DNA from 3 places in the Leminorella richardii genome. Region 3 is predicted to be linked to each of the others. Evidence: riboswitches for the same ligand, from Rfam matches in the RefSeq annotation. Region 3 holds a riboswitch; each other region holds the start of a gene.
What was found. A riboswitch is a leader RNA that binds a small molecule or an ion and turns the genes downstream of it on or off. The one in region 3 is predicted to bind thiamine pyrophosphate.
Positions count from the first base shown of each region.

Region 1: another riboswitch for thiamine pyrophosphate. It lies ahead of thiB (thiamine ABC transporter substrate binding subunit); the one in region 3 lies ahead of thiM (hydroxyethylthiazole kinase).
Region 2: another riboswitch for thiamine pyrophosphate. It lies ahead of thiC (phosphomethylpyrimidine synthase ThiC); the one in region 3 lies ahead of thiM (hydroxyethylthiazole kinase).

Region 1 is NZ_LS483470.1:2,773,997-2,780,561, forward strand. Features, by position in the region: gene leuC (3-isopropylmalate dehydratase large subunit) at 1-309, shown strand, start outside; gene leuD (3-isopropylmalate dehydratase small subunit) at 322-924, shown strand; gene DQM29_RS12790 (winged helix-turn-helix domain-containing protein) at 1,851-2,594, shown strand; gene DQM29_RS12795 (DUF554 domain-containing protein) at 2,871-3,587, shown strand; TPP riboswitch at 3,654-3,808, shown strand; gene thiB (thiamine ABC transporter substrate binding subunit) at 3,924-4,925, shown strand; partial or broken gene thiP (thiamine/thiamine pyrophosphate ABC transporter permease ThiP) at 4,901-6,516, shown strand; partial or broken gene thiQ (thiamine ABC transporter ATP-binding protein ThiQ) at 6,503-6,565, shown strand, end outside.
Region 2 is NZ_LS483470.1:411,793-418,357, forward strand. Features, by position in the region: gene thiS (sulfur carrier protein ThiS) at 1-152, opposite strand, end outside; gene DQM29_RS02035 (HesA/MoeB/ThiF family protein) at 136-897, opposite strand; partial or broken gene thiE (thiamine phosphate synthase) at 891-1,569, opposite strand; gene thiC (phosphomethylpyrimidine synthase ThiC) at 1,562-3,484, opposite strand; TPP riboswitch at 3,580-3,694, opposite strand; gene rsd (sigma D regulator) at 3,768-4,262, opposite strand; gene nudC (NAD(+) diphosphatase) at 4,358-5,137, shown strand; gene hemE (uroporphyrinogen decarboxylase) at 5,209-6,273, shown strand; gene nfi (deoxyribonuclease V) at 6,266-6,565, shown strand, end outside.
Region 3 is NZ_LS483470.1:989,716-996,280, forward strand. Features, by position in the region: gene DQM29_RS04630 (sigma 54-interacting transcriptional regulator) at 1-191, shown strand, start outside; gene pheA (bifunctional chorismate mutase/prephenate dehydratase) at 241-1,419, opposite strand; Phe leader region at 1,562-1,699, opposite strand; gene raiA (ribosome-associated translation inhibitor RaiA) at 1,909-2,247, opposite strand; gene DQM29_RS04645 (hypothetical protein) at 2,890-3,498, shown strand; TPP riboswitch at 3,680-3,778, shown strand; gene thiM (hydroxyethylthiazole kinase) at 3,811-4,623, shown strand; gene thiD (bifunctional hydroxymethylpyrimidine kinase/phosphomethylpyrimidine kinase) at 4,620-5,417, shown strand; gene epd (erythrose-4-phosphate dehydrogenase) at 5,505-6,565, opposite strand, start outside.

The DNA of each region.
Region 1 (6,565 bases), 1.8 Mb from region 3:
CGCAAAGTGGCTCCCGGCGTTGTTGCCATGGTCGTGCCTGGCTCAGGCCCGGTAAAAGCGCAGGCCGAAGAGGAAGGTCTGGACAAGATCTTTATCGAAGCCGGTTTTGAATGGCGTCTGCCCGGATGCTCCATGTGTCTGGCAATGAACAACGATCGGTTAGAGCCCGGCGAGCGCTGTGCTTCAACCAGTAACCGCAACTTTGAAGGCCGTCAGGGCCGAGGCGGACGCACCCACTTGGTCAGCCCCGCGATGGCCGCCGCTGCCGCCGTCAGCGGCCACTTTGCCGACATCCGTTCGCTGGCTTAAGGAGACAACAGAATGACGAAGTTTACTCAACATACCGGCATCGTAGTGCCGCTAGACGCCGCCAACGTAGATACGGACGCCATTATTCCTAAGCAGTTTCTGCAAAAGGTCACCCGTACCGGCTTTGGCCAGCATCTGTTCAACGACTGGCGTTTTCTGGACGACGCAGGGCAACAGCCCAATCCAGACTTTGTGCTGAACAAGCCGCGCTATAAGAGCGCATCCATTCTGCTGGCGCGGGAAAACTTTGGCTGCGGCTCGTCCCGCGAGCACGCGCCGTGGGCGCTGACCGACTACGGCTTCAAAGTGGTGATTGCGCTAAGCTTTGCCGATATTTTTTACGGCAACTCGTTTAACAACCAGCTGCTGCCGGTCACACTGGCAGAGGCGGAAATTGACGAACTGTTCGCACTGGTAGGCGCTCAAGAGGGCGTTACCTTTACCGTCGATTTGGAAAATCAGAAAGTGATTGCCGGTAGTAAAGAGTATGCCTTTACTATCGATCCCTTCCGCAAGCACTGCATGATTAACGGCCTGGACAGCATCGGTCTGACCCTGCAACATAATGACGCTATCAGCGCCTATGAGGCAAAGCAGCCCGCGTTCTTACGCTAATACACCATAAACATAAATAAGCCTCCGCAAGGAGGCTTATTTCAGATTGATGACAAAGATCTCAAATAGAATTTAAGTATATTACGGAGCTAAACGGAGGGAGAGCGCTACTCGCTTCGCTCGCCCTTCGGGCCAACACTTCGTGTTGTTCAACGCCTAAAGGCGTTGTCCGTTGGGGTCGACTTGGCGTAAGCCAACGACAAACCGGCCTTGCCGGTTTGAACAGCGCTAGCGCTGGCCCTTTAGGGTGAAGCCCGAAGGGCTTCATAACTGCCCGTAGGAACGGTAGGCCCGACGCCCACCTAAGGCTAATAAAGGCGCTCTTCCGGCCGAGCACAATAGCGATATAAATAGGCCGTATTTTCGGCCGGAATATCCGCTGAAGCTAATTTAGTATGGTTTGTCAGCAGCCTGATTTCATAATAATCTCATCAGACCGACCTACATTAATATATTATCCCCCACACTCTTTTCATTAATTTAAATAACAAAACACACATAATTTAAACAAAATAGAAACAAAGATTATTAATTTATAATTAGAATACAAATCAATAAATTAATAAAAATTTTCACGATGAAACACATTCTTACTCAAATATCATACAAATATTATTTCATTAAAAAACATACAGATAAAAACAAAATAATTACATATTACTCTATTCGGATTATTGATTATTTCCCTTCATTAACGTATTAATATGTTCACTGCTAATATATAGCGCAAAGATAGTTAAGTCTTAAATACACTGAATAGTTTTAAAACCACATTTTGACCGATAGCGATGCCGTACTTTTATTCTCTTGTGCGGCCGTCCGATCGCGTCTTCAGGAAGAAAGCGCCGGGAACCGTTCCCGTTTTGCACCGATCGGCCCCATCTGTTACCTATTGCTCAAAGTGCCGTTTACAAGGCAAACTTTTAATGAATACTGATAGCACACAGGTACATTACGCGATTAACGGTTGGCTACTCGATAGCACGACCGATTCCCTGATCCACCAAAAGACCCGAGAGATCAAACGCCTCGGTGAGTTCCAATTCAGGCTCCTGATGATTTTGAGCGAAAGCCCTGACACGATATTTTCCAGAGACCGCCTGAATGCGCTGGTTTGGGAAAAGCGCGTCATCGGCCAAAACAGTCTCCCTAACGCTATCCACGCGCTGCGTGCTGCACTAGAGGACTGCGGAAAGAATCAGAAGGTGATAAAAACCGTTCCGAGGAAAGGTTACCTTCTCGATAAAGCCTACTGCATAGCCCTGACGCCAGAAACCGAAAGCTCAGAGCCTGCTGTCGATGGTGACATCACAGTAGTGGCATCACCTCAACTCGACAGCGTAGAACTGTCTAACAAACCAGAGGAAACGGTCAATCAGCCAGAAAGCGACTATCTCCATAACATCAGTTTGCTCCAGACAGACTGGGTTGCTCCTGAAACCATCCAAAAAGCGGCCTCCCGGAAAAATCGGTACTATGTCAGTCTGCTAACTCTAGTGTTTAGCGCGCTGCTCCTAGGCGCATTCTTGCTTCCGCCACCTCAGGCTTTCTCCGGTATTGATACACTCAAAGAGGAACAAGAGTGCCTGCGCCCCGACCTTCGGTTTAATCATTCCGACGTATCTCCCTCCTCACTGGCAAAGATTCTACACCTGCTAAAAGAAGCCTAACGCCTGACCAAACATTTAAAAGCGAGACAGCGTGAGAAAAATACTCATTTATCTCACGCTGTGCTATTTACTGTTTCGCGACATTTCGACAAAATTGAATAACTTCTTTACTACCCAAGCGCGCTATTCTCGGTTCCTCTAAGGTTATCCGATCTGCCTGCGCAGCAAACGCCTACTCTTCAGCGACGAAAAAACCGTACACTGACCCGCGGCGTTTCACTTATAACGCGCCGCTCCAGCGCTTGGCGTTTAGTTTATTAACTTTAGGAAAAGTGCATGATAGGTCCATATCTCAACGGTGCCGCCATCTTTTTTGGCGGCGCCCTCGGCCTCGTTTTGGCGCCCTTCATCCCACAGAGATTGAGAGAAGGCCTTCCCGCCGCGTTTGCCATGACCTCTATCGCCATGGGCATCATAATGACCATCAAGGTGCAGCAGCTGCCCGCCGTCGCACTGGCGCTGATCCTTGGGGTCGCCATTGGTGAACTTTGCTATATGGAGAAAGGCGTTCAGCGGTTTGGCACTTGTGTTCAACGCGCACTGTCTCGCGTTGTCCCCCAGCGGCATCACGGTATGACGCAAGAGGTGTACAGCCAGAACTTTAGCGCGCTGATCGTACTGTTCTGCGCCAGCGGCACTGGCGTAGTAGGCTCACTCACAGAGGGCATGACCGGCGACTATCAGCTTTTGCTGGTCAAGTCGCTACTGGACGTGTTTACCGCCGCTATTTTCGCCACTTCACTGGGCGTCGGGGTGATGACCATAGCCCTTCCCCAACTGGCGATTCAGGCTACGCTGTTTTATTCAACCCGCCTTATCATGCCCTTTATGAATGAGATAACGCTGGGAGACTTTTCCGCCTGTGGGGGGATCCTGATGATCGCCGTTGGGCTTCGCATCGCGCAAATCAAGTCGTTTGCCGTGGTGAACTTCCTGCCTGCGCTAATTCTTATCGTGCCCATATCCCTTTACTGGCATAAACTTATGGGGTAATTCCCCCTTGCTGCGCGCTGGGCGTAAATCGCGCTTTCTCCGCGCGGCAAGAGCCACTACAATGCTGATACCTCAACGGGGTGCTTATATCAGGCTGTGTTCTGCCGCTATATCCGATGGCAGAACACAGACTAAGCTGAGAATGCGTTCAACTGCCTGAACCTTACCCGTAGAACCTGATCCGGTTAGTGCCGGCGGAGGGATTTGAGAACGCGTTCGACTTTTGTCTGCCGCTGAACGCGCCGCTGTCTCAACACCCTTTACTCTCCGCCTTTGACCTTTCGCACTGGCTTTATCGCTGACTTAACAAGCTGATTGAATAAACAGGAGAGCAACGTGTTAAAAAGACTGACTATTGCAGCGCTGCTGCTGGCTTCTACGCCCGCTCTGGCGGCTGACGACAAGCCTACGCTAACAGTCTATACCTATGACTCTTTCGCCTCTGAATGGGGCCCTGGCCCTAGCGTTAAGCAAGCCTTCGAAAGCGAGTGCGGATGCACCTTGAATCTGGTTCCCCTATCTGACGGCGTCTCCCTGCTAAATCGCCTGAGAATGGAAGGCAGCAACAGCCGCGCTGACGTTGTGCTTGGCCTAGACAACAATCTGATCGCCGCCGCGAGAAAAACCGGCCTGTTTGCCCCTCACGCCCTCAATGACGGATTGAAAAATCTGACCGTTCCCGGCGGCTGGCAAGACGATACCTTTATTCCCTATGACTACGGCTATTTCGCCTTTGTCTACAATAAAGAAACCCTGACGACGCCGCCCAGCAGCATGAAAGCGCTGCTGGACGATCCGCAAAAATGGCGCGTGGTCTATCAGGATCCGCGAACCAGCACCCCAGGTCAGGGCCTAATGCTGTGGATGCAGAAACTGTACGGTGACGAGACGTCACAGGCGTGGCAAAAGCTGGCGAAGAAAACCGTCACAGTGACTAAGGGATGGAGTGAGGCCTATAAGCTGTTTTTAAAAGGCGAAGCCGATCTGGTGCTCAGCTATACCACCTCCCCGGCCTACCACATCGTTGAAGAAAAAACCGACCGCTACGTCGCCGCACCGTTTGAAGAAGGGCACTATTTACAGGTAGAAGTTGCGGGACGGCTCAAGTCCAGCAAACAGCCAGAACTGGCAAGCCAGTTTATGGCGTTTATCATGACGCCTGCTTTCCAGAACGCTATACCGACGAAAAACTGGATGTATCCTGCAACAGATATCCCACTACCAGAGGCATTCAACCAGCTGACCAAGCCCGCCAGCGCGCTGCAGTTTAGCGCAGAAGAGGTTGACGCTAACCGAGCCTCGTGGATCCGAACGTGGCAAAGCGCCGTCAGCCGCTGATAGCGCCCTGGCTGTGGCCGGGGCTGCTGTCCGGCAGCCTGATTGTCACCGTAGCGCTCACCGCGTTTGTCTCCCTGTGGCTATACGCACCGGCAGACAATCTGAGTTCACTGCTAAGGGACGACTATCTGTGGCACGTGGTGCGATTTACGTTCTGGCAGGCGCTGCTGTCCGCCGTTATTGCCATTTTTCCCGCCATTTTTATTGCCGGAGCGCTGTTTCGCCGGGAGTTTGTGGGAAAGCCCTGCTGCTTCGCCTGTGCGCTATGACGCTGGTGCTGCCAGTGCTGGTGGCGGTATTCGGGCTATTGAGCGTTTACGGTCAGCAGGGTTGGCTCTCTCAGCTTTTACGCCTGATGGGCTTTACGCCAACGTTCTCCATCTACGGCCTGACGGGAATTCTGCTGGCTCATGCATTCTTTAATATGCCTCTGGCAACCCGGCTTCTGCTACAGTCGCTGGAAGGCATTGCCGTCGAGCAGCGCATGCTGGCAGCTCAGTTGGGAATGAACCACTGGCAGCGCTTTCGCTTTATTGAATGGCCTGCTCTAAGGCGCCAGATCCTACCTACCGGCGCGCTAATTTTTATGCTGTGCTTTGCCAGCTTCGCTACCGTACTGACCCTCGGTGGAGGCCCTAAGGCGACAACTATTGAGCTAGCTATCTATCAGGCGCTCTATTACGACTTTGACCTTCAGCGCGCCGCGCTGCTGGGTTTGATCCAGCTGTTCTGCTGCCTGCTGGTTATTTCTGTCAGCCAACGGCTTAACGCAGTCTCTCCTGTTGGTGCGACTTATGCACAGCGTTGGCGGGATCCTAACGACTCGCTGCCGCGCCGGATCGCCGACAGCCTCTTGATTATCGCAACAGTTCTGTTTCTGATTCCTCCGCTGCTGTCAGTCGTTATCGACGGCCTCAACAACGCAGCGCCCAGTGTTTTAAGTCAGCCTGCTCTCTGGCAGGCGACATTGACCTCAGTGCGCATTGCCGCTGCCTCTGGGCTGCTGTGTCTGACGCTGACCATCATGCTATTGTGGAGCAGCCGGGAGCTCAAGCTGCGCCACAGCCCGTGGGGAGGCCGACTTGAAGCCTGCGGCACGGTAATATTGGCGATGCCCGCTATCGTTCTGGCGACGGGCTTTTTCCTGCTGCTGAATCACGCCGTCGGTGCAGGTGTTACTCTTCCTGTGCCTGCGGATGCGCTGGTGGTTTTTACCAATGCTCTGATGGCAGTTCCCTACGCACTAAAAGTCTTGGAAAACCCCATGAGGGATCTGGCTGAGCGCTACACGCCCCTGAGCCAGTCTTTGGGAATGACTGGCTATCATCGCCTAAAGTGGATTGAGCTTCGCGCCCTTAGACGACCAATGGCACAGGCGCTGGCCTTCGCCTGCGTACTGTCTATCGGCGACTTTGGCGTTATCGCGCTGTTTGGCAATGACGAGTTTCGCACACTACCCTATTACCTTTATCAGCAGTTGGGCAACTACCGCAGCGCCTCCGCGGCCGTTACCTCACTCTTACTACTGCTGGTAAGCCTTACTCTGTTTACCCTGATTGAACGATTACCCGGACGCTATGATCGCACTTAATGAACTGTGCTACCCCTACCCGCCTCTCACCCTACGCTTTAACCTTCAG
Region 2 (6,565 bases), 580 kb from region 3:
AACTGATGCGTCTGCCAGGCGGTTTTAGGCACGATGGTGTGATTAACGGCGACGGCAACGCCCTGAACCGGGTGATTCAGTCGCGTTAAAACGTCGAACAGTGAGACATCCTCTGTCAGTTCCAATGGAGAATCGTTAATGGTGATGTGCATGCAGCCCTCCACAGATGGAGCACTGTGGATCTCGTCTGAGCCGAAGGCTGGTCCACGCGTGCTGTTTACCGTTAAAAAGCCGCAGATGGCCGCTTAGCGCAGAGGGTAAACCGGCAAGCATTTTTACAGCCTCCAGCGCCTGTAGCGAGCCGATAGCGCCGACCATGGGGCCAAGAACTCCCGCTGTTCTGCAGTTGCGATGAGGTTCTTCCCTATCAGGGTAGAGACAGGCATAACACCCTTCGGTGAAAGGTGGCGTCAGAACTAACAGTTGGCCACTAAAGCCGACAGCGCTGCCGCTAATCAGCGGTAGTGAACGATTCACACAGGCGGCGTTAACCGCGTGGCGTGTTGCCATGTTGTCGCAGCAGTCAATGACTAAGTCCACACCGTTAAGCAGCTCTGGCAGCGTTTCCGGTACGATCCGCTGTGCCTCTATACGGTAGTTAATCGATGGATTAAGACCTTTGAGTCGTTTAACGGCCAGTTTCGCCTTAGGCTTTTTAACATCGCCAGTATCAAACAGGATCTGCCGTTGAAGGTTTGTCTGATGAAGGCTATCGTCGTCCGCCAGAATGAGCGTTCCTACCCCGGCGGCGGCAAGATACAGCGAAACCGGGGAGCCTAGCCCTCCTAATCCGACGATCAGCGCTGTTGAATGCTTCAGGCGGCGCTGGCCCTCTTCGCCGATTTCTTCCAGCAGCAGCTGGCGGCTGTAGCGTAAAAAATCGTCATCACTCAGCATGATAATGGCTCGGTGTTTTCGACTATCGACAGCAGCGTCTTTGTTGCCTGACGCCAGTCTGGAGCCTGAGTAATTGCGCTAACGACGGCAATGCTGCCGACCCCACAGTCTAAAACGTCTCTGGCTTTATCGATGCTGATTCCGCCAATGGCAACCGTTGGGTAGTCGGGAATTGATGCCACGTGCCGCTTTGAGTTCAACTAACCCCTGAGGAGCTGACGGCATCTCTTTGGTTTGCGTTGGAAATATATGGCCAAGGGCGATGTATGATGGGCGAACGGCGACGGCTCTAGCCAGCTCTTCGTCATCATGGGTTGATACACCCAAGCGCAGCCCAGCCTGATGAATGGCCTTTAGGTCTGCTGTCAGCAGGTCTTCCTGACCGAGATGAACCCCATAGGCTCCGTGCTTAACAGCCAGTCGCCAGTAGTCGTTAATGAAAAGCCGGGCGTTAAACTGTTTCCCTAACTCAATTGCTCGCTGAACGATCTCTTCGACTTCATTTTCCTGACAGTCTTTGATTCTGAGTTGAATAGTGGTTACCCCAGCTCCTAGCAGTTTTTCTATCCAATCCAGCGTATCGACGACGGGATAGAGGCCAAGTCGCTTTTCTGTTGGAGGGAAAGGTGCGGTTGGCAGGGGCGCTAAGTTTGTTAACAGTGGATTAGTCATGGCTGTTTTCCTCAGTGGCCGCGAGCGGAACGGCAGCATGTGCGGCAGGATGATAGAGTTCGTTCCCTCGATCGCGAAAACGTTGAGCCATTTCGCTCATGCCGCCGGAGGCGGTTTGCTCTTTCGCGAAGTCGCGGACTTCTTGCGATATTTTCATTGAACAAAACTTGGGGCCGCACATTGAGCAGAAGTGGGCGATTTTGCCGGATGCCTGCGGCAGCGTTTCGTCGTGATAGGCGCGCGCCGTTTCCGGATCCAGCGCAAGGTTGAACTGATCTTCCCAGCGGAACTCAAAGCGCGCTTTCGACATAGCATTATCGCGAATTTGAGCGCCGGGATGCCCTTTGGCCAGATCGGCGGCGTGGGCGGCGATGCGGTAGGCAATCAGCCCCTGTTTAACGTCTTCTTTGTTTGGTAGCCCCAGATGCTCCTTTGGCGTGACGTAGCACAGCATGGCACAGCCAAACCAGCCGATAAGCGCGGCGCCAATGCCGGAAGTAAAGTGGTCATAGCCGGGCGCAATGTCGGTGGTCAACGGGCCAAGGGTATAGAAGGGGGCTTCATGGCAGTGCTCCAGCTGCTCTGTCATGTTGCGATGGATCATCTGCATTGGAACGTGGCCGGGGCCTTCAATCATGACCTGAACGTCGTATTGCCAGGCGATTTTCGTCAGTTCACCCAGAGTGTGAAGCTCGGCAAACTGGGCTTCATCGTTGGCATCCTGTACGGAGCCAGGCCTCAGGCCGTCGCCTAAAGAGAGTGCGACGTCGTAACGGCTACAGATTTCGCAAATATCTCGGAAGCGCTCATACAGGAAGTTTTCTCTATGGTGGGAGAGGCACCACTTGGCCATAATTGCGCCGCCGCGGGACACTATACCCGTTAGGCGATTGGCCGTGAGTGGGATAAAGCGCAGCAGTAGACCCGCGTGGATAGTAAAGTAGTCGACACCCTGTTCTGCCTGTTCAATCAGCGTGTCTCTGAATACTTCCCAGTTCAGGTTTTCAGCAACGCCGTTAACCTTCTCCAGAGCCTGATAAATAGGTACTGTACCAATCGGCACGGGGCTATTACGGATAATCCACTCTCGGGTTTCATGAATATAGCGTCCGGTGGAGAGATCCATAACGGTATCTGCACCCCACCTCGTCGCCCAAACCAGCTTTTCGACCTCTTCCTCGATAGAAGACGTCAGCGATGAGTTACCAATGTTGGCGTTTACTTTTACCAGAAAGTTGCGACCGATAATCATCGGCTCTGCTTCGGGATGGTTAATATTGGCGGGAATAATCGCGCGCCCTGCGGCCACTTCCCCACGGACAAATTCCGGCGTAATGTTTTCCGGCAGACTGGCGCCGTAAGACTGCCCTGGATGTTGGCGAGTAAGCACTTCTGTACGCAGGCGCTCTCGGCCGACATTTTCTCTCAGAGCGATAAACTCCATTTCTGGCGTGATGATGCCCGCTCTTGCATAGTGAAGCTGAGTCACGCATCGGCCCTCTTTGGCGCGCCTTGGCGGCGGCAGGTGCGTGTAGCGCAGATGGTCTAGCCCCTCGTCGGCAAGGCGCTGTTGAGTAAAGTGTGAGGAAGCCTGTGTGAGCGGAGCGGTATCATTGCGTTCTTCAATCCAGCGCTGGCGCAGAGGAGAAAGACCCTGGCGGACGTCAATATCAGATGACGGATCGCCGTAAGGCCCTGAGGTATCGTAGACGGGAACCGGTTCATTATCTTCATACTGTGGAGCGTTTTGTGTACCGCCGATGAGCGTCGGGCTAAGGCGAATTTCCCGCAGCGGAACGCGAAGATCGTCGCGAGAACCTTGAACGTACACTCTGTGGGAATTGGGGAACGCGTGCCCCTGTAGTCGATCAATAAACTGCTGCGCCTGAGCGCGCTGGGTTCTTCTGTTAGACATAGCAAACTCCAAAATAGAACGTGGGGGTTGCTTGTCTGGAGTTCGGAGAGGGAGTAATGGATAGGGAAAATCTACACTGTGGCCTTGCCTACCCGAATTGAATTACTCTTGTTCCCTTCGCGGGTATTAGCCCGATCAGGTTCCGCGGATCCCGAATTAACGGTCTCAGCCCGCGCCGTATAAGGGCGCTGGGCACTCCGACAAGATTTACCGCCCTAGGGGCGATATAGCACAGTATAGGTAAGACGATAAAAACGGCAAAGGGTTTTTTACACGCTTTCCATTATGACTGTTCGGTAGAGCTGTGATGGCTTTCCCAGTTTTTGATGGCTTCGACGATCAGTTTGTCTTCTATCATAAACCGATTCGCCAGCAGCTCACCGACCGTTGAAAGATCTTTATCCAGCTGTAATATGGTGTCGTCGTTAATGCCTTTTTCAACATAACTGTCATAAAACGCCATGATTTTTTGAGTATTTTCTTCCAGTAACGGATAAACTCTTTGGCCAACGGCGAGATTGGGGCTTGCAGCTCCCTCTTCTTGAATAATGACTCTGTCGTAAATATGAAAATGGCAGGCGGACAGGTAGTCCACCAGATGATGACCGAAATCGATCAGCGCCTTTTCATCGAGAGGGATATTTTTCTCTTTGTTTGGTTTAATACCAACCAGCCGGTAATAGGTCACGAGCAGGCTTTTGCGCGACTCTAACCATTGATCGATCAGTTTATGGTTACCGCCCACGCGCTCAGTAAGAGTTTCAAGTCGGTTTAGCATAGGGTGTCCAGAGTCATTCAGTAGGTTGAAAAAGTTAAGATAATGTAAAAACCACTGTTAGATTGCCAGTAAATAAGAGGTTTAGCAAGATAGTCATGGAACAACAGTTACGCGGTGATGAGTCTGGCTGGTGGCTATTAAGCTATGCCGGTAAATTGTGGCTTCCCAAGGGAGAATTACCCTTCGGTTTAGCGCAGGATTTTCAACTTCAGGGTGAGAGAGCGTACCGTATTGGAGAGTGGCAAAGCCATCCAGTTTGGCTGATTCGTCAGTCGCGAGCTCGGGATATGGCGTCGGTAAGGCAACTGCTGAATGAGGACCGCGGCCTCTTCCAACTGGCTGGGCGTGCTGTGCAGCTGGAGGATTTCTATCGCGCTCACCGCTTCTGTGGCTACTGCGGCCACGGGATGACGATTAGCGATAGGGAATGGGCATGCCTGTGTCCGAACTGCCATCAGCGTTACTATCCACAAATCGCGCCCTGCGTTATTGTCGCTATCCGTAAAGAAGACAAAATATTGCTGGCTCAGCACAATCGGCATCGGGGCGGCATTTATACCGCGCTGGCCGGGTTTGTCGAAGTGGGCGAGACGCTGGAGCAGGCCGTTGCCCGCGAAGTTCATGAAGAGAGTAATTTGTCTATCAAGAACCTGCGCTATATTTCTTCGCAGCCCTGGCCGTTCCCTCACTCGCTGATGGTGGCCTATTTAGCCGATTACGATAGCGGTGAGTTAAAGATTGATAAGTCTGAGTTGCTTGATGCCAACTGGTTTGACTTCGACAGGCTCCCCATGCTGCCCCCTCCGGGAACGGTAGCCCGACGGTTGATTGAAGATACAGTGGCTTTGTGTCGAGCGGAAAGAGAGCAGGGGTAGCCGAGGCGTCGCTCGCTATAGGAAGCAATACCTGCATGTTACAATGCGCGCAATTATCGAGGATAAAAATAATGAATGAATTAAAAAACGATCGCTATCTGCGCGCTCTGTTGCGCCAGCCCGTTGACGTAACGCCTGTCTGGATGATGCGACAGGCTGGTCGCTATTTACCAGAATATAAGGCAACTCGCGCTGAGGCTGGGGATTTTATGGCTCTCTGTAAAAACGCCGAGTTGGCCTGTGAAGTAACCCTACAGCCTCTGCGTCGCTATGAGCTGGATGCCGCGATCCTGTTCTCCGATATTCTTACCGTGCCGGATGCGATGGGTATAGGGCTCTACTTTGAGACGGGGGAAGGCCCGCGCTTCGAGCGCCCGGTAACCTGCCGCGCGGACGTAGAAAAACTGCCGGTTCCTGACCCTGAGCAGGAACTGGGGTATGTGATGAATGCCGTACGCACTATTCGCCGCAATTTGAAAGGCGAAGTCCCCCTTATCGGTTTTTCCGGTAGCCCATGGACGCTGGCAACCTATATGGTAGAAGGGGGCAGCAGCAAGGCATTCACTAAGATTAAGAAGATGATGTATGCCGAGCCGGAAACCCTGCACTTGCTGTTGGACAAGCTGGCCGACAGCGTGATCCTGTATCTGAACGCCCAGATCCGCGCCGGCGCTCAGTCAGTCATGATTTTCGATACCTGGGGCGGGGTACTGACAGGGCGCGACTATCGCGAATTCTCTCTGGCCTATATGCATAAAATCGTTGACGGCCTGATTCGGGAAAACGAAGGCAGACGTGTACCAGTAACTTTGTTTACCAAGGGCGGCGGTCAGTGGCTGGAGGCGATGGCGGATACCGGATGTGATGCTCTGGGGCTGGACTGGACGACGGATATCGCCGACGCGCGCCGCCGGGTTGGTTCCCGTGTGGCTTTGCAGGGGAATATGGATCCTTCCATGCTGTATGCTTCGCCTGCGCGTATTGAGAAAGAAGTATCGGACATTCTGGCCGGGTTTGGTCAGGGTACCGGACATGTGTTCAATCTGGGGCACGGCATACATCAAGACGTGCCGCCTGAACATCCGAAAACCTTTGTTGATGCGGTGCATCGTTTGTCTCGGCCATACCATGATTGATACTGCGGCGCTGAGGGCTGAGCAGATAGAAAAAGCCAAAGCGGTGATCAAACAGGACAATCAGGGTTTTGACGAACCTAAATGGATTGCCGGAGCCGATGTGGGCTTCGAGCAAGACGGTAAGATAACGAGGGCGGCAATCGCCGTCCTCAGTTATCCCTCTTTGGAGCTGGTGGAGTATCGCGTCGCTAGAGTGCCCACTTCGCTTCCCTATATTCCCGGCCTGCTTTCCTTTCGTGAATATCCAGCGCTGATGGCCGCTTGGTCACAGTTAACCACTGTTCCTCAACTG
Region 3 (6,565 bases):
GCTACGGCAACGCTGCGGGCGCAAAGGTTCAAGCTACGCCTCTTCTGGCGGGGGAAAGCGATCTGCTGAGAAAAAGTGAGGAGCGGCTGATTAAAGAAGTGATGACGATCACCGAAGGGGACAGGATTAAAGCTTCGGCCATACTGGGCATTAGCCCGTCGACGCTGTGGAGAAAAATCAAGTCGCTCTAACTGAAACAAAAAAGCGCCGAGTTCGGCGCCTTTTTGTCGATTTTCGCTGTTATTTGTCTTCTTGTGGTGAGTCTTTTAGCGACACGGGCACGACGTTTTCGCTCGGGAAGCACCCCAACACCTTGACTGACCGAGTGATAGGGCGCAGGTCTTCCAGAGCATTTTGCATCTCGATGGCATTCAGGTTGGCCTGAGTGTCGATATAAAACATCTCTTCCCAAGGATTGCCGTTAATCGGCCGTGACTCCAGCTTAGTCATCACAATATTGTGCTTACGCAGCACCAGAAGGGCCTCTACCAGCGCGCCGGACTGCTGCCCTGTCGCCATAATCAGGGTGGTTTTTGCCGGTATTTGCGCAGCCACTTCAATCGGTTTGCGCGCCACGACGATAAAGCGGGTGATGTTCTCTTTCTGGTTAGCCTGAATATGTTCCAGAACCTGAAGCTGATACAGCGCACCGCCCGGTTCACTGCCCACGGCGACCGCGTGCGGTGACTTCAGGCTGGCGACTTTTTCCATCGCCGCAGAGGTGCTTTCGCAGTACTCGATTTTCCACTCAGGGAATCCGCTGAGGTACTGAGTGCACTGCTGGAACGGCTGCGGATGGCTGTAGAGCGTTGTGACCCGATCTAGCGATGTCTCGACGGCGCTGAGCAGGCAGTGATTAATAGGGTTAGTCAGTTCGCCGACGATAAACAGGCTAGTGGACTGGAGAAGATCATAGACTTCGTTGATCGAGCCTGAGCTGGTGTTCTCAATCGGCAGTACACCGTAGTCTGCCTGACCTGTTTCAACGAGCTTGAAGACATCGTCGAAACGACTACAGCCGCACTCCACGAGTCCGTCAAAGTGGCGCGCAGCGTACTGACGCGCGGCCAAGTGTGAGTAAGACCCTTTAGGGCCAAGAAAGGCGATTCTGGCGGTGCTGAGCTTGTCCTGATTGATAAACTGTTGAAGCAGCGCCTGCTGGGTCAGAACGGAGTCTTCAATGATCAGCTGAAACACGCGGGTGATGTAGTGACCATCGAGGTGATGCTTTTTCCCTTCTTCAATCAGCCGATTTAGCAGGGCGCGTTCGCGCTCTTTATCGCGGATTGGCTTATGGGATGCCTGTTTGGTTTTGGCCACGTCCAGCGCCAGACTGCGGCGCTGCGCCAGCAGTTCCAGCAGTTGCAGGTCGAGCGCGGTAATGCGTTCTCTGAGTCCAAGCAGCGGATTTTCGCTCATAACGTTGTGTCACCTGTTTTTTTGTTATTTGGTATATACCCTAAATAATTCGAGTTGCATGACAAAACGCCGATGGCGTTTTGAACAGCGCTTGCGCAGCCAACGCACAGGCAACTTGAAGTATGACGGGTATAAAGCATTCAATAAAAAAGCCCCCCTTTAGGGAGGCTTTCGTGTTCGTCTTCGCTTTCTTTCTGCTCGCCTTGGAGCTACGGACGAAACGCCTCCCTGTCAGGGGTGGCTAAAAAAGAAAGCGAAGAAAAACGGCACTAAACGCATAATATGAAACATATCCTGAAGTAAAAAATCACCCCTAACTTAACCGCGGGCTTTCCGCTCTGTCAACCGATATTGTTTAAGTGGAAGAGAAAAGGGCGCAGAGAGGGTATTTTGTGGCGCCTGTTCGCGGCGGTGATGTAGAAAAATAGTGCCGAACCAATAAAAAACGCGCCCCGCAGGGCGCGCAATATCAAAAAACAGAAACTGAAATCAATCTTCTTGCAGCTGTTGCAGATTTGCTTCTTTCACACTGCCGTCAGCGCGGCGCGCTTCACCCTTGTGCTGCACTTTGTTGAGCTGACGCTCCAGCTTCAGCAGCAGTTCATTGATCGCCGCATACATATCTTCGTGCTTGGCGCTGGCGACTAGCGGGCCGTTCGGCGTAGTTATCGTCGCGTCGGCAACGAACACTTTGGGTTCTTTAGAGAGAACGATGTGTGGATTAATTAACTGAACCTGCCATTTCTCCAGCTTTTTAAGACGGTCTTCGACGTGAGTGCGAATTGCCGGGGTAATATCCATTTGTTTGCTGGTGATATTTACTGTCATATAACTTACCTCTTTGTCAGTCAACTGCCGTCAGATTCAATTTTAGAATACCGTTCCGGCCAAACTATTATGTGATCAGGATCAATTTTTTCCTCACCCTGAAACAAAGATGGCAGAAGTGTGATAACCGTAATGATTTATGACTCTTCGCTTGTATATTCAGTATAGCTCAAGCAATATTATTCATTGTGTTGGACTTACAATTCTGTACAAAAGAGCAGCAACCCTTCCTTTTTTAATCAATTATGTTTTTTCACGCTGGCCTGCCGTCTCGAAGGCCGACCTCAGGTATGAATTTTTCCAGTCATCATCGCTTGATTCACCGCTCAAAAACGCGAGGGTTGAAATGAGGTATGTGAGAGAGACTATCGACTTGATGAGGTTTTAGACGGAGGCGCCGTTTGCTCTTCAACAGGCTGACTATCACAAACCCTTTCTACCGAACTGAGCAGTATATGAACAGAAGCGCGAGTCGCGGCACTCGGCGTGACTATTTATCTCGAGTTATCTCGTGCTGTCAAAGACTATTGTGTGGTAGGTATTTAAAATAAATTGCCATACAGTGCATTTTTAAATAATATGAAAATATCTATATTTTTTAAAATATTAGCTTTTGGAAAATCGTTTTCATAGGGAATAAAAATGAAGAAAATAGTTACTCAGGCGTTGTTGTTGTTATTTTTGGCTCTAAACAGTACTTTTTCTTTTGCTGAAATAGCGTGTATTGACGCACAGACCCAATCAAAAATAGCTAAACCAGAGACGTTTCCAACGACGAATAAAAGCGTAGGGATTGCATGTGAATGGGAAGAGGGAAGTCAATCAGCCAAGTACCAAAGCGCTGCGCTGAATGACTATGATAACGCAGAAGATGTATCAATTAACACGCTATCTTTAGAAGACAGTAAAGGCATCGACGATGATTTATTAGGGGATAATTTGGATAAAAACTACATTGCTAACGTTCCCTATCTAGTTAAAGATGCAAAAGGTGTTAAAAACAGCATAGAGCTATTTGAAATAAAAAGAACGAATAGCGGTGAGGTGCGGATATATCTCATTAATAAGAATACGCCCAGAATCACTTTTTCATGTTTAGATAAAAGCATAAATTATAAAAAGAATGAAGCTAGCCATATTAGCGATATCCTGCTTTCAGATACTTGCCAAAAAGCCATGCAGGAATTCAACATACCGTTATCGAAAGAAGATATTAAAAACCTGGTAGTGACAAAAGGTTCTATTAATTAACCTGTTTTATCGATGTAACATCAATAGGCAAAATGCACGCCTTGAGCTGACCGCTTCCGCAGTGGATGTGTGGCCTAGCGAGTAGATACCCAAGGGGATAACGGGAAGGACAGACTTGCAACAGCAAATCACTTCCCCTAACCTTGTAAAAAGTAAATTGTAAAAAGTAAAAAAACTCAATCAACATGACTCGGGGTGCCCCGCTAACGCGCGGGCTGAGATATTACCCGTATTACCTGATCTGGATTATGCCAGCGTAGGGAAGTCGCCGCGTTCCAACGGGCAGCCTTCTTCACGCCGGTTGGGAGCTTTATGACACAGACTCATCCCATACCGCTTTCCGGCGCGATTGCCGCCGATGCGCTTGCGCGCCTTCGAGAACGTACACCGCTTATACACTGTCTGACCAACCAAGTGGTTCAAAGCTTCACGGCTAACGTGCTGCTGGCGCTGGGCGGCTCTCCTGCGATGGTGGTTGCCAGGCAGGAAGTCGCTGAATTTAGCGCGATAGCCGATGCCCTGTTGGTGAACGTCGGTACTTTGCATGACGAGCAGCGTAAGGCAATATCGCTGGCCGTGGTGGCCGCCAATCAGGCTGGCGTTCCCTGGGTGCTTGACCCCGTTGCCGTTGGCGGGTTGAGCTATCGCACTGAATTTTGTCGCACCCTGCTGGAACAGGGGCCTGCGGCAATTCGCGGTAACGCGTCGGAAATTATTGCGCTGGCGGGAAAGACGACTAGCGGACGGGGTGTAGACAGTGCTGATGTGTCTTTGGACGCTCTGTCTTCAGCGCTGTCTCTGGCGCAGCAAACCGGTGCGGTTGTGGCCGTCACCGGCGATGTTGACTATGTCACCGACGGCCGTCTCACTTATGCGCTTCCCTACGGTTCCCCTTTGATGACGAAAGTGGTCGGCACCGGCTGTGCGCTGTCGGCTGCGGTGGCGGCATTTATTGCCCAAAAAGACGGCGAGCGCCTTGAACAGGTAGCCTCCGCATGCATGGTGATGGCCGCGTGTGGCGGCATGGCGGCGGCTGAAGTTGGTGGCCCGGGCAGCTTTGTGCCGCGATTTTTGGATTTACTTTATCAGTTAGAACCGAAGCGTCTACAGGAGATGACGGTATGAGAATTAATGCACTGACGATTGCTGGTACTGACCCTAGCGGCGGCGCGGGGATACAGGCCGACCTTAAAACCTTTTCTGCGCTGGGCGCCTATGGCACGAGCGTGATGACCGCTCTGGTGGCGCAGAATACGATGGGGGTGCAGTCGGTCTATCGCATTGAACCGTCGTTTGTTTCCGCTCAGCTGGATTCAGTATTGAGTGACGTGAGAATCGACTCCGCCAAGATTGGCATGCTGGCAGAGTCTGACATCGTGCATACCGTTGCTGATGCTCTAGAGCGCTACACTATTCCCCACGTAGTGCTGGATACAGTTATGGTGGCCAAGAGCGGCGATCCGCTGCTGGCGCCCGAAGCCGTGGAGGCGATTCGCCAGCGGCTGTTGCCGATTGTCTCTCTGATCACGCCAAACCTGCCCGAGGCTGCGGCGCTGCTGGAATGTAAGGTAGCGACAAGCGAACAGGAGATGCTGACTCAGGGGGAAGCGCTGCTGGCAATGGGATGCCGCGCCGTTTTGATGAAGGGCGGGCATTTAAGCGAGTCGGAAAGCCCTGACTGGCTGATAACGGCAGAAGGCAGCACGCGGTTTACTGCGCAGCGTATAGTGACTAAGAATACCCACGGTACCGGCTGTACTCTGTCGGCAGCGCTGGCGGCGCTGCGTCCGCGTCACGAAAGCTGGTCTCAGACGGTTGAAGCGGCAAAAGCCTATTTGCAGGCTGCCCTTAAAGCTGCAGATACGCTGGAAGTTGGCCACGGGATTGGCCCAGTGCACCACTTTCACCGCTGGTGGTAAAGATCATAAGCAGTCAGGGGCGCATAAGGCGCCCCTTCTTTTTTTATCGGTATTTTATTATCGGTATTTGTATCGTCAGTACGCTCTTTAGGCCTGAGAGACGTTTTCTTCCACCTGAGCGCGCTGAGAAGTCGCCAGATCGCTGTTGTGCATGGCCCAGGTCGTGTCCAACATGCGATTGGCAAAGCCCCATTCGTTATCGCACCAGACCAGCATCTTAACCAGGTGCTGACCGCTGACGCGGGTCTGGGTTCCGTCGACAATGGCGCTGTGGGGATCGTGATTAAAGTCCGTGGACACCAGCGGCAGCTCGGTGTAGTCAACGATGCCGCTTAGCGCGCTGTTGGCGGCGTGCTCCAGCAGGTTGTTGACGTCGCTGACGTTAACCGGCACTTCCAGCGTAACGCTGAGGTCTATGGCGGTGACGTTGACGGTCGGCACCCGTACTGAAATGGCTTCAAAGCGATCGCAGAACTTGGGAAAAATGCGGGTAATACCTGCCGCCAGCTTGGTATCTACTGGGATAATTGACTGCCCGGCGGCGCGAGTGCGGCGCAGGTCTTTGTGATAGGCGTCAATCACCGGCTGGTCGTTCATGGCAGCGTGAATAGTGGTAACCGTCCCCGACCGAATTTCAAAAGCGTCGTCCAACAGCTTGATGACCGGAATAATACAGTTAGTGGTGCAGGACGCATTAGAAACGATGCGGTGCTCTGATCGCAGGGTAGTGTGGTTTACACCGTAGACGATAGTGGCATCGAGGTCGTTTCCTCCCGGATGAGAGAACAGCACTTTTTTAGCGCCAGCGGCGATGTGGGCTTCGCCGTCAGCCCGACTACCGAACACGCCGCTGCAGTCTAACACGATGTCAACGTTGAGGGATTTCCACGGCAGGTTAGCGATCTCCTGCTGGTGAAACAGCTGAATGGCGTCATCGTCAACCCACAGCATTTTTCCTTCCTGTCTGACGCGGCGAGCAAAGCGACCGTGGGTCGAGTCGTACTGCAACAGGTGCGCCATTCCTTTTGGATCGGCCAGTTCGTTGATGGCTACGACGCTAATATCTCTGTTTCGACCGGATTCATAAAGCGCCCGTAAGACGCTGCGGCCGATGCGGCCAAAGCCGTTGATGGCGATTCGAAGGGTCA